DNA from 4 places in the Maritalea sp. genome. Region 2 is predicted to be linked to each of the others. Evidence: predicted binding sites of a transcription regulator. Region 2 holds the regulator's gene; each other region holds the start of a gene.
What was found. Region 2 encodes PhoB, which activates phosphate uptake and scavenging genes when phosphate is short. Its sites were predicted from a motif close to TGTCATNNANCTGTCAT; they were not measured.
Positions count from the first base shown of each region.

Region 1: a site for PhoB is predicted at 1,536-1,552, ahead of ACSHWX_RS06485 (esterase-like activity of phytase family protein). Genes of this name have one in related genera too.
Region 3: a site for PhoB is predicted at 1,742-1,758, ahead of ACSHWX_RS04415 (PhnD/SsuA/transferrin family substrate-binding protein). Genes of this name have one in related genera too.
Region 4: a site for PhoB is predicted at 1,650-1,666, ahead of ACSHWX_RS10855 (bifunctional 2',3'-cyclic-nucleotide 2'-phosphodiesterase/3'-nucleotidase). Genes of this name have one in related genera too.

Region 1 is NZ_JBPOEU010000008.1:107,869-111,006, forward strand. Features, by position in the region: gene ACSHWX_RS06480 (ATP-dependent helicase) at 1-1,445, opposite strand, end outside; gene ACSHWX_RS06485 (esterase-like activity of phytase family protein) at 1,607-3,138, shown strand, end outside.
Region 2 is NZ_JBPOEU010000006.1:12,488-15,625, reverse strand. Features, by position in the region: gene ACSHWX_RS04505 (hypothetical protein) at 1-726, shown strand, start outside; gene ACSHWX_RS04500 (MarR family winged helix-turn-helix transcriptional regulator) at 845-1,312, shown strand; gene ACSHWX_RS04495 (hypothetical protein) at 1,305-1,532, shown strand; gene phoB (phosphate regulon transcriptional regulator PhoB) at 1,587-2,288, opposite strand; gene phoU (phosphate signaling complex protein PhoU) at 2,342-3,046, opposite strand; gene pstB (phosphate ABC transporter ATP-binding protein PstB) at 3,070-3,138, opposite strand, start outside.
Region 3 is NZ_JBPOEU010000005.1:167,592-170,729, reverse strand. Features, by position in the region: partial or broken gene ACSHWX_RS04425 (transposase) at 35-295, opposite strand; gene ACSHWX_RS04420 (alpha-D-ribose 1-methylphosphonate 5-triphosphate diphosphatase) at 477-1,658, opposite strand; gene ACSHWX_RS04415 (PhnD/SsuA/transferrin family substrate-binding protein) at 1,832-2,689, shown strand; gene ACSHWX_RS04410 (phosphonate ABC transporter ATP-binding protein) at 2,720-3,138, shown strand, end outside.
Region 4 is NZ_JBPOEU010000015.1:45,607-48,744, reverse strand. Features, by position in the region: gene carA (glutamine-hydrolyzing carbamoyl-phosphate synthase small subunit) at 1-402, shown strand, start outside; gene ypfJ (KPN_02809 family neutral zinc metallopeptidase) at 609-1,517, opposite strand; gene ACSHWX_RS10855 (bifunctional 2',3'-cyclic-nucleotide 2'-phosphodiesterase/3'-nucleotidase) at 1,917-3,138, shown strand, end outside.

The sequences.
Region 1 (3,138 bases), on a different contig from region 2:
GTGGATCGCTGCTTAGGTTTAAGCTCGTCGGTTTCGATCAAATCGCGTGTGGCTTGGATCAGCGGAATATTGGCGGCTCTGGCGGCGTCGTGCAATATGCGGATGGTCGCGCCGCCTAATCCACGTTTTGGCAAATTGACGATACGCTCAAATGCCAAATCATCGGCTTGTTGCGTTGTCGCACGCAAATAGGCGAGAGCGTCGCGAATTTCTTTGCGTTCATAAAAGCGCGGACCACCGATTACGCGATAGTTCAAACCAAGCTTGATAAACCGCTCTTCAAACTCGCGCATTTGAAACGATGCCCGAACCAAAATTGCCATTGAGTTGAGCTTGTGGCCTTGGCGCTGGAATTGTTCAATTTCTTCGCCGATGGTGCGGGCTTCTTCTTCCGAATCCCAAACAGACGTGACGGAAACGGGTTCACCTTCTTCACCGACATCGGTTTGCAATGTTTTGCCCAACCGATCTTCATTGTGCGATATCAAGTGAGAGGCAGCGCGTAAAATTTTTGACGTGGATCGGTAATTGCGTTCAAGTCGGATGACTTTGGCGCCCGGGAAGTCTTTTTCGAAGCGCAAAATATTATCGACCTCGGCACCGCGCCAGCCATAAATCGACTGGTCATCATCGCCCACAACACATACATTTGAGTTGCCTTGCGCAAGCAACCGAAGCCACAAATATTGGGCAACGTTTGTATCTTGATACTCGTCCACCAGCATATATTTGAAACGCTTGTGGTATTCTTGGAGGACGCCGGGATTGTCTTTTAAAACGCGGATACATTCCAGAAGCAGATCGCCGAAATCCGCAGCGTTCAGCGTTTTCAGCCGTGCTTGATAGGCAGCATATAGTTTCGCACCTTTGCCATCAGCAAAAGCACCGGCATCTGACATGTCCAACTGCTTGGGTTGCAGTCCTTTATTCTTCCAGCCGTCGATCATATGAGCGAGTTGGCGGGCGGGCCATCGCTTTTCGTCGATATTTTCAGCTTGCAGCAATTGCTTGAGCAGTCGAATTTGATCGTCAGTATCAAGAATGGTGAAATCTGATTTCAGACCAACGAGTTCGGCGTGACGTCTTAAGATTTTCGCACCGATTGAGTGGAATGTGCCAAGCCACGGCATCCCTTCTACGGAGCCGCCTACAAATTTAGCAATCCGTTCTTTCATCTCGCGGGCGGCTTTGTTGGTAAAAGTCACCGCCAGAATTTCATGGCCACGGGCTCTGCGTGTTGCAAGAATGTGCGCGATGCGGGTGGTCAGAACGCGGGTCTTACCCGTTCCTGCACCAGCCAGAACGAGTAGGGCGCCATCAATCGATTCAACGGCGTCTTGTTGCTCGGCATTTAGGCCTTCAAGATACCGGGGCGCACCGCCGCCAAATTGGGACGTAATGGGGCCAGGTTGTGAGCTCGGTGCTTTGCCAGGTCTTGGACTCATAGTCTTGCAATCATTACGTGCGCTCGAATCTTGTTTTGTTCTTTATATGCCACCTGCATATATTTGTATATGCGGAGGTGCATGCCGAATTGTCATATCGCTGTTGTAATGGGCGACTAATCGAAGTCGCGGTTTAACCCACAACTCAGGAACCGCTTAACATGAAATCCGCTCACATTTTGGGTGCAATTGCATTTAGCGCTGTTAGTTTTACAGCCCTTAGTGCTGCTGCTGCCCCACATTTCAACCGAATCGCAAGTTTTCCAGTTGCCAGCAACATTCCAGCTGACATGGACGCCAAAAGTGAATCTTCGTCTGAAATTATTGCCGCGACAGAAGACGGCATGACCTTGGTTTATTCCGACAGCCCTTTGGGCGGACTTGGATTTGTCGACATAGCTGATCCCAAAGCGCCAAAACCTGCTGGTTTTATGGCACTTGGAGGTGAACCAACTTCCGTTTCTATTGCTGCAGGTATAGCATTTGTTGGTGTCAATACATCTGAGAGCTATGTCGCGCCGTCAGGCAATTTGGCAATTATCGACATCGCAAGCAAAACCGTTGTTGCGAGTTGCGATCTTGGTGGTCAGCCGGACAGTGTTGCGGTTTCAAAAGATGGCTCACTGGTCGCGGTTGCGATTGAAAATGAGCGTGACGAAGACCTAAATGACGGCGAACTTCCTCAATTGCCAGCTGGCATGGTGACAATCTTTGATATCGAAAGTGGCATGGCTAACTGCGATAGCATGAAGGTTGTTGATCTTACGGGCCTTGCTGAGATTGGTGGGACCGATCCTGAAGCTGAGTTTGTTGACTTCAATTCGCAAAATGAAATCGTTGTTTCCATGCAGGAAAACAACCACTACGCGATCATTGATGGCAAAACGGGTGAAGTTAAAAATCATTTCTCTGCCGGTTCTGTAGATCTTGAATATATCGACATTGATGAAGAACGTGCTTTTACATTCGATGGTGCTCAAGCTGCGCGTTTGCGCGAGCCAGATGCGGTGAAATGGTTGGATGATAATCGTTTTGTTGGCGCCAATGAAGGTGACTATAAAGGCGGATCGCGTAGCTTCACCATCTACAATAAAGATGGCTCTGTTGCTTTTGAATCCAATACTTCTTTGGAAGTTTTGGCCGCTCGAGCTGGTCATTACCCAGAAAAACGCTCCGGCAATAAAGGTGTTGAACCTGAGGGTTTGGCAACAGGGAAATTCGGCGACGACATGTATTTCTTCGTTCTTTTGGAACGTGCTTCAATGGTTGGTGTTTACAAAGACACAGGTGCGGCGCCTGAGTTCGTTCAACTTTTGCCATCTGGTATTGGACCAGAAGGCGCGTTGACTATTCCTTCTCGCAATCTTTTCGTTTCAGCAAACGAAGTCGATTTGATTGAAGATGGTGGTGTTCGCTCCCACGTCATGATTTATGAATTGCAGGATGCACCAGCGGCCTATCCACAAATCATGTCGGACATGGCGGATGAGCATCGGCCAATCGGTTGGGTAGCGCTGTCGGGTCTGGTTGCTGATGCTGATGTGGCTGGCAAACTTTATGCCGTCAACGATAGTTTCTTGCGTGCGCAGCCTTCAATTTACGAAATTGATGCGACGTCAAAACCTGCAAAAATCACCAAACGTATTGGTGTAACCCGTGACGGTGCGCCTGCCCAAAAGCTTGACCTTGAAGG
Region 2 (3,138 bases):
ACGCGCCACGGATATATGTCTGAAAAAATTCAGAGCGCCTATATTCAATCGGCGGTTGAAAAGAAGCTATTGCCCAAGGACGCCCATCGGATAGCGCAAATTGTGTCGTTGAACGCATCCAGTGATGCGTCTAAACCCATCCAATTTTGGCAACTGTTTTCAGTTCTTGGCCAAAGCGCAATTGTAAATATTGTCGAGAACTTTTACGAACGCGTGTTTGCAGATGAGGATTGGTTTACATCCGTTTTTGCGCGGGTCGGTGGCATCAACCATCACATCAACACCCAAGCTGCAATGTGGATCGACGTGATGGGCGGCGGACCATATTATCATGGTGCGGAATTTCGGCTCAGCTTTCATCACACTCACAACGCCATTCAATTGATGAACGACAAAGGGGCACGGCGTTGGTCGCAGCTCATGCTGGAAACATTAAATAGTTCAACAGATCAGATGACCGACGACCCGCGTGTTAGGCTGAGCGTCAACACGTTTCTCGCCCATTTTATGCGTAAATATTCTGAGGAATTCAACTTCAAAAATCAAAGCTTTTTCGGAGAAACAAATCCCCCCTTCAAGCAGAAAATGAACTTCCTGAAGATGTCTCAAGGCGACGTAGAAGCATTGACAGAAGACGAACTCAGAGAGGCTCTGTTCGAAAACGGTGTCGATGTGTCAAAGTATGTTGATAAATCCGCCCTTGTCAGCAAAGCGCTTATGATCTGACTTAACAACAAGGCCGCCCATTGGACGGCTTTTTTGGTTGTCTGGGTATCGACTATGTCTGCCGAAGAAAAAACACTTCGGGATTTACGAAATAGTTTTCGTCGCATACCGTTGGGTCATGACAGACCATAAATCTCAAGCTTTTGCCAAAGAGTTCGAACTACTTTATCGCGAAATCTATGCCCGTTCAGTTCGGCGCGTACGTGATAAACGTCATCGGCTATCACCCACAACCGTTGGCTTCTTAAGCCACCTGGCGATGACCGGCCCTATGACACTTTCTGAGTTATCAGTACATTTTGACCGTGCTCAGTCAACTCTTAGCGAGATGGTCGAGCATCTCTGCGCAAAAGCCTATATCGAAAGGCAAAGAGAACCTAATGACGGCCGCAGATTTCTGATTTGGCTGACAAAGGAGGGGCAGCTCGCGTTACGGGAGGCCCAAACTGTTCTCGACTTAAATCAGCTAGCATCCGCTGGCGAACTGCTTTCTCAAAAAGACCAAACTGCGCTGATCAGCTTACTAGGCGCATTGCACTCAAATCTTTCCAAGCAATCTAACAATGAGGAACCAAACAATGGATGAGAAATGCCAAAGTTGCGGAATGCCGATGGAAACAGGGATATATTGCCAGCATTGTGTCGATGAGGACGGCCAGTTACAAGACTTTGACACACGTTTCGAGCGCATGGTTGGCTGGCAGGTCAACAAAGGAAGCCCTCGCGCTCAAGCAGAAGCCGAGACACTTGAATATATGGCGACAATGCCAGCTTGGGCAGATCACCCTCGTGTTAAACAATCTTGAATTTCAAAACCCCGGCGCTGCTTATTTTTTGGGCAGCGCGATGCCCCCAGTCCATTATGCAGACGTGGCAAACTTTTCGTCAAATGAATAACCAGCACCGCGTACTGTGCGAATGGGGTCTTTGGATTTTCCGCGATTGATTGCTTTGCGCAAACGGCCCACATGCACATCAACGGTGCGTTCATCAACATATACGTCATGCCCCCAAACGCCATCCAACAGTTGCTCGCGACTATATACGCGGCCAGGGCTTTGCATGAGATATTCAAGCAAACGATATTCGGTTGGGCCAAGATGTACTTCTTTGCCCAACCGACGAACCCTATGAGTTTCGCGATCTAGCTCAATATCGCCAGACTTCAAGCTATTGGACATAAGGGTGGGGTTCGCGCGACGCAAATGAGCTTTCACCCGGGCCAGCAATTCGGGAACCGAAAATGGCTTCACGACATAATCGTCTGCGCCAGTTGCAAGACCACGCACACGCTCTTCTTCTTCACCACGCGCCGTCATCATAATGATGGGCACCCGGGACGTTTCTTCGTGCGAACGCCAACGCCGGCACAATTCAATTCCAGACAGCCCTGGCAACATCCAATCCAACAGGATCAAATCTGGCAGTTCTTCTTGCAATTGCAAGGTCGCCTCATCGCCACTTTCAACTGCGGCAACACGGTAGCCTTCTGCTTCCAAATTATAGCGAAGCATAACCGCTAGGTCGGCCTCGTCCTCAACGATTAAAATGAAGGGAGCCATAATCGATATTCCATTTAGAATTGAAGCAAGCCTTAGAACAACGCTCTAAAACGCTAATTCAGCTGCACTTTGCCAGATTCAACATCGTAATAGAGGTTTTCGCCGGTCTTGAGATAATAGGCGGCCTCCGCGATATTGGTGGCATGATCACCGGCGCGTTCGAGGTTTTTGGCACAAAACAAAAGGTGCGCACAGTCTGTAATGTTGCGCGGATCTTCCATCATATAGGTCAAAAATTCCCGGAATAGAGAGACATACAAAGCGTCCACTTCGTCGTCGCGGCGGCAAACATCCAGCGCAATTTCGGCATCTCGCGTTGTAAAGCTATCGATGGAGCGCTTAATTTGGCTCAATGTCAGGTCCGACATGTGCCGGATGCCATTGTAAAGCTGCTTGGAAATGCGTTGGCTATCAATATGTTTTACGCGACGGGCCAAGTTTTTCGCGATATCCCCTACCCGCTCCAAATCAGTTGCAACATGAATTGCAGAAACGATATGACGCAAATCTCCAGCCATAGGCTGTCGGCGAGCGATCATTGAAACCGCTTTCTCATCGATATAGCGCTGCATATCATCAACGGCTTTATCGCCCTTTGATGTTTGTTTTGCTAGATCGTGGTCGACCCGGATTAGCGCTTGAGTTGCATTCGAAATCGCAACTTCTACCATGCCGCCCATTTCAGAAATCGCACGGGTCAGTTCTGTAAGCTCTTCTTCGTAAGAAGATACAATATGTTCGTTCGTTGCGTTGGCCATTTTCTTGCCCTTTCGCCGCTAATTTAACCGATCCGACCCGTGATATAATCTTGGGTTTTCTTATGATGCGGATTTGTAAAAATCTGCTCCGT
Region 3 (3,138 bases), on a different contig from region 2:
ATCAAACCGCTCTAAATAACCCATTTCATTTGATGACGGACAGTCGTACTTCTTCGCAAAGCTGCCGCTCGGATCGAATGCCCATACAATAGCCAACAAGCAATATACGGATCATCAGTTCAGGATCAACAGATGGTCGGCCAGTTGAACTGTAAAACGACCCAAGGTGCTGGCGAATATCAGCGAGATCAACAAACCGATCAATCGAGCGCAACATATGATCTGCTGGAACATGTTACACAAGGCAAAACTCGTAAAACAGCGCCGACTGTGCTTCTTGTCTTGGACCCATCATCAATTCAATCCCCCAATTCACTACAGAAATTGAATAAGCCTTCCGAGCTCAAAGCAATAAGTGTTTTTCAACAGAATGGGCCCATTGCGGCCATTCGCCAAATGGCTCCCCAAAGTCCACACGAGGCTCTCTTGATCGGCGGAAGAGCCCCGTACAAATTGGGATCACCACAATTGTTAAGCTACTCAATCAAAAGCAACGCGTCATCCGCTAGTGACACCAGTTTACCACCGCAAATTGTGGCGACAGGTTTGGGAACTGTACCATGAGCATCGACGAGTAAGATGTCTGCTCGCTTTCCATTGTCCAAGGTGCCTCGGTCGGCGAGCCCCATTGCTTTAGCGGGGTTTTTACTGATCAGCGCCCATGCGTCGCCAAGCGAGATATCGTTCTCAGCGACCAATTTAAATGCCGCTTGTAACAATGAAGGATAGTGGTAGTCCGATGCCAAGATACTGCATAAACCGTTTTTGATCATTTCAGTGGCGTTCAGTGCCCCGTTATGACTTCCACCGCGCACAACGTTTGGTGCCCCAAATACAGTGTGCTCGCCTGCCTCCTTAGCTTCATTTAAAGCCTCCATTGTCATTGGGAATTCTGCGACCTTCCCGCCAAGCGATCGGTAAAATGTTCGATCCTGTTTGGTTACATCATCATGAGAAAGAATGGCGGTGTTTTGCTCGCGAGCCACTAGTGCCAGCCTTTCAACCGCGCGGGGAACCTCTTCCTTTTTTGCGGCGACCTCGTAAACTCTAGCAACATAGTCTTCGGGCGAGAGATTGCACCGCGCGGCCCACCCGGCGAGTTTTTCTTTGTTGCCCGCCTCCACGCGCTTTATTGTGGATGTCGTATGATCGTTAAATGCGAGAGCTGGAGTCGGTTGTTCACACAACCACCCTTCAACATCTGCAACGGCGTTAAGCGCAAAAGTCTCCCAACGGAGCTGAGCGCGATGATCAACTGAAAACCCTGCTCGCATTGACTTGATGGCCGTCATAAACTGTCGAGCGTTGTTAAGAGAACGCAATCCTGGTTCCCACGAAATGGTCAATCCATGGAAAGCGGTGGTGATACCATTGGACGCTAGCTGTAAATCTGTATCTTGCATGGCCAGTTGCAGATCAAAACTTACACCTGAGCGGGGCATGATCTGGCGTTCAAACGCATCACCATGGACGTCGACAATGCCGGGCAAAACATAAAGGTCTGTTGCATCAAGAATTAGACCGTTAGCAGCATCGGCACAATCCGATGATGCGATAAATCCGTTGTCGACAAAGACATCGTGTTTCGCCAATTGACCGTTTTGCAAGACATTGCCGTTTTTGACGATGATGGGCCGCATTTTCTTACTATTTTTCATTTGATCACGTTCATGTTTGGTGCGGCCAACGTTTTGAATTTCGCCGCGTGTGGAACACTCGCAATCCAGATCGCATTGTTAATTGTCATTCGGATGACATATCTCTGTTCTTTTTCTGAGACAATAAATTGCTATCCCCCCGACATCGAAGAAAAACATTCAGGGAGATAGATATGTTTCGTTCATTGGTTGCGGGCGCGTTGCTCGCGGTAACGTCAAATGTTGCATTCGCAGCGGACATCACATTTGCAGTTACAGACGTTGAAGGACTTGAGCAGCTTCAACAAGAGTTTGGTGCTGTTGAAGCAGCATTGGAAAAATCTACTGGTTTCGATATCGAATTGATCCCCGTGAGCTCACGTACTGCGGCTGTAGAAGCGATGAATTCTGGTCAAGTGAATTTCGTTTTGACAGGTCCGGCAGAATATGTGGTGATGAAAGAGCTCACCGACGCGCAGATCGTTGTGGCGTGGCAACGCCCCGACTATTTTGGCCAAATCGTTGTGCTTGCTGAAGGCGAGATTGCCACAGCGCAAGACCTTAAAGGCAAGATTGTTTCATTTGGTTCTGTTGGTTCGACATCTCAACAGCTTGGGCCAGCTCAAGCCCTTGCAGATTTGGGTCTTCAGTATGGCACGGACTATGACGCGCAAATCATCCAGCGAAATGTTGCCATTGAAGCGCTTATTCGCGGTGATATTGCAGCGATCGGCATGAATTTTGGACATTTGCATAAAGCACGCGAAGCATATCCTGAGGTAGCGTTTAAAGTGGTTGCACGTGGCCCAGATTTGCCAAACGACATTTTGGTCGCTTCTGCAGACGTTGACGCAGAGGTCTTAGAAAAAGTGAAAAAAGCATTCGTTGAAGACGGCGCTGCGATTATGGAAGCGGTACTCAAAGGCGAAGATAACGACAAGTACGCCGGTGGATTCTTCCTCCCCTCAGTAAATGACGCTGATTATGATTACGTCCGTTCAATGTACGGGACAATTGGTGTCGACGGCTTTTCAAACTTTGTTGGCGACTAACATGCATCGTCCAAACTTTGGGAAAACGCTATGTCGATAATGGACATATATGAAAATTCAGCTGGGCGCGAACGTATCGCGCCCGGCCCTTATCTTAAGCGTCATCAGGATGTTGGTGAGACTGCGCTGATTTCGGCGCAAAATCTTTCGAAGCGATACGGGAACTCGAGCGATATCTTTTCTAACCTCAATGTTCAGATATCTTCGGGGGAGACTGTAGCGCTTATCGGGTCAAACGGCGCGGGAAAGTCGACGTTGTTGAAATGCTTAATCGGACTTCTACCGCACAGTGCAGGCAGCGTTTCCGTTTTTGACGAAACATTTACTTCAGCTCCAAACGCGGCTCAAGCCCGCAAAATCCGCAGCGAAATAGGCTTTGTGTTTCAAAAACATTGTCTTGTTTCCCGGGCGACTGCTTTGACAAACGTAGTGCATGGATTGCTTGGCCG
Region 4 (3,138 bases), on a different contig from region 2:
GAATATGCCGTTGGCATCATCAAAGAGTTGATCGCAAGCGACAAGCCAATTTTCGGTATTTGTTTGGGACACCAATTGCTCGCCTTGGCACTTGGCGGCAAAACCGTCAAAATGCACCAAGGTCATCACGGCGCTAATCACCCGGTGAAGGATTTGACGACAGATAAAGTTGAAATCACATCCATGAACCATGGGTTTGCAGTAGATGCAGACAGTTTGCCTACCGGCATCACACAGACCCACATTTCACTGTTTGACCAATCAAACTGTGGACTAACGGTCGATGGCAAGCCGATTTTTTCTGTGCAATATCACCCAGAAGCATCACCCGGCCCACACGACAGCCACTATCTGTTCAAACGCTTTTTGGACAATGTGCGCGGTGTAACAGCCGACGCATAAGCCAGGCTGAGATTTGATGTGGGACGAAGGTTGCTAAACCAAGCCTTCACTCCATTTTTGTGGCGGCGCTTAGAGATAAGGCTCAGCACGAGGCAGTCCTCAGCAACAAGTATGCGCCTAACTTCACAAAGACATCTTCTTCGTCAAGTTCAGGCCATATAAGCAAAAACTATAGTCCAACTTCAATTGTTCCGACGCGATCAACGCTAAAACGTGTCGCACTGGCCAACATTACCCGACTTGTATCCCCGTTCGAACCACTCTTGTCGTTGAGCGGACGTACCATGGTTGAAATTCTTGGGCACCACAAAACCTTGGCTACGCATCTGGATGGCATCATCACCAATTTGCTCGGCGGCGTTCAGCGCTTCGGCAATATCACCGCGCTCCAATAAATTCTGCTCACCCACATAGTTCGCCCAAACACCGGCATAACAATCCGCCTGTAATTCGACACGAACTGAATAGGCATTGGCTTCTTCCTTGCTCATGCCACGTCGTTTTTGATTGAACTCAGGCAACACACCCGTCAATTGCTGAACATGGTGTCCAACTTCGTGAGCAAGCACGTAGGCCTGAGCGAAATCGCCCCCTGCCCCAAATTGCTGCCGGAGCTGATCGTAAAAGCTCAGATCAAGATAAATCTTTTGGTCACCGGGACAATAAAATGGCCCAGTTTGCGCGCTAGCTGTGCCACAAGGTGAACTGGTTGAACCAGAAAATACCACCAACGTTGGTGGCTGATATTGCAATTCATTTTGCCTAAAAACCTGCGTCCAAAGATTTTCGGTTTCGTTCAAATTAACGGCGACAAAATCAAACAATTCATCTTTGCCAGCGTCAGGCAAGGGCCGGTTGTCAGAAGGTCGAGAACTGGTTGTCCCGCCGCCAGTTGAAATGGACCCATCCAATAGGCTCATTGGATTGATACCCAGCGCCAAGGAAATCAACACGACAATGACAATCATCACCAAGCTGCCCGCGCCGCCTTTTCCCGCACGGCTGCGTGGCATCGGGATACGCACACGATTGCCACCTGAGCGCCCGGATGAGCGGGAACGGTTTCCACGTCGATCTTCGATATTTGAACTTCTATCGCGTCCTTGCCACTTCACCGTATGCGTCCTTTGAATTGCCTTCGTTCTACATGAACTCAATTAGCGTGAAAATCTGCGCTGAGCAAGTAAATGGGCAATGCAATGCGCAAGTGTTCAAGCCTGCCACCAACTCAGTCCAACAAATAACTGAGTCACAAAACTGTCGTTTTCTCGCCTTCAAATTGAAACAATTTCAGCCTATCGCTGCACTATTCCATTAAAGGTTAGAACAATGCCCACGAATAGTATTTTACCAAATGGTCGAATTATGACACATTGGCCCTGTCGTGTTTTTACTCAGCGACCAACAGGTGGTGAAATGCTCATAACAGCATTCGAAACATCGGAAATATCCGCCCCACCAATAAGTGCGCCAACTCAACCGCACAGATTTCAAACCACCCAGCGGAGGACAAAATGTCACTTCTAAATTCTATTTCACGCCGTTCATTTTTGGCAGGCTCTGCCAGTGCAGGCGCGTTAATCGCGATGCACCCATTTGCAGCAATGGCCAGCAATTCTCAGGCCCATTTGCGCCTGATGGAAACAACAGATATTCACGTTGCTATTCATCCTTATGATTATTACGCAGATCGTCCAAACGACACGATGGGTTTGGCGCGCACAGCCACTCTAATTGACAATGTTCGCGCAGAAGCCACCAACTCAATGCTCGTTGATAATGGTGACCTGATACAAGGCAACCCGATGGGTGACTACGTCGCTTACGAACGCGGTTTTAAAGACGGTGACCTGCACCCAATGATCGCGGCGATGAATACGTTGGGTTACGACATTGCTACGGTTGGCAACCACGAATTTAATTACGGACTGAGCTTCCTCGATAAAGCCCTTTCTGGCGCGTCATTCCCATTTGTCAGTGCAAACATTGTTATGGGCACCGTGTTGGGCGCGGACCCGACAAAAGACAAAACACTTTTCCCTCCATTCCAAATTCTTGAAAAAGAAGTTGTTGATGGCGCTGGCAATAAACGCCCAATTAAGATCGGCTTCATTGGTTTCGTACCACCGCAAATTATGGTCTGGGATTTCCAGCACCTTAACGGCAAAGTCACCACACGGGACATCGTTCAAACCGCAGAAGCCTATGTACCTTTGATGAAAGAACAAGGCGCTGATTTGATCGTTGCCCTTTCTCACTCTGGAATTAGTGGTGAACCACAAACCGAAATGATGGGCAATGCATCGCTGCATCTGGCTGGCGTTGAAGGCATCGATGTTGTGTTCACCGGTCACCACCATAATGTGTTCCCAAGCTCTCAGTATGATGGCATCGAAGGTGTTGATTCTGAAAAAGGCACTTTGCAAGGCAAGCCTGCTGTAATGGCTGGCTTCTGGGGTTCACATATGGGTCTTATCGATTTGCTGATCGAGCATGACGGCAACGCGTGGAAAATCATTTCCCACACATCAGAAGCCCGTCCGATCTCTGAGCGAATTGAACGCAAGGTAAATCCCTTGGTTGAGAGCGACGCAGCCGTTCTGGCTTCGGTGCAAAAAACCCATGATGAAACACTTCAATATGTGCGTACAGCCGTTGGCCAAACCGATGCCAAATTGCATTCGTACTTCGCGCTCGTCGCTGATGACCCATCCGTGCAAGTCGTCTCGCAAGCTC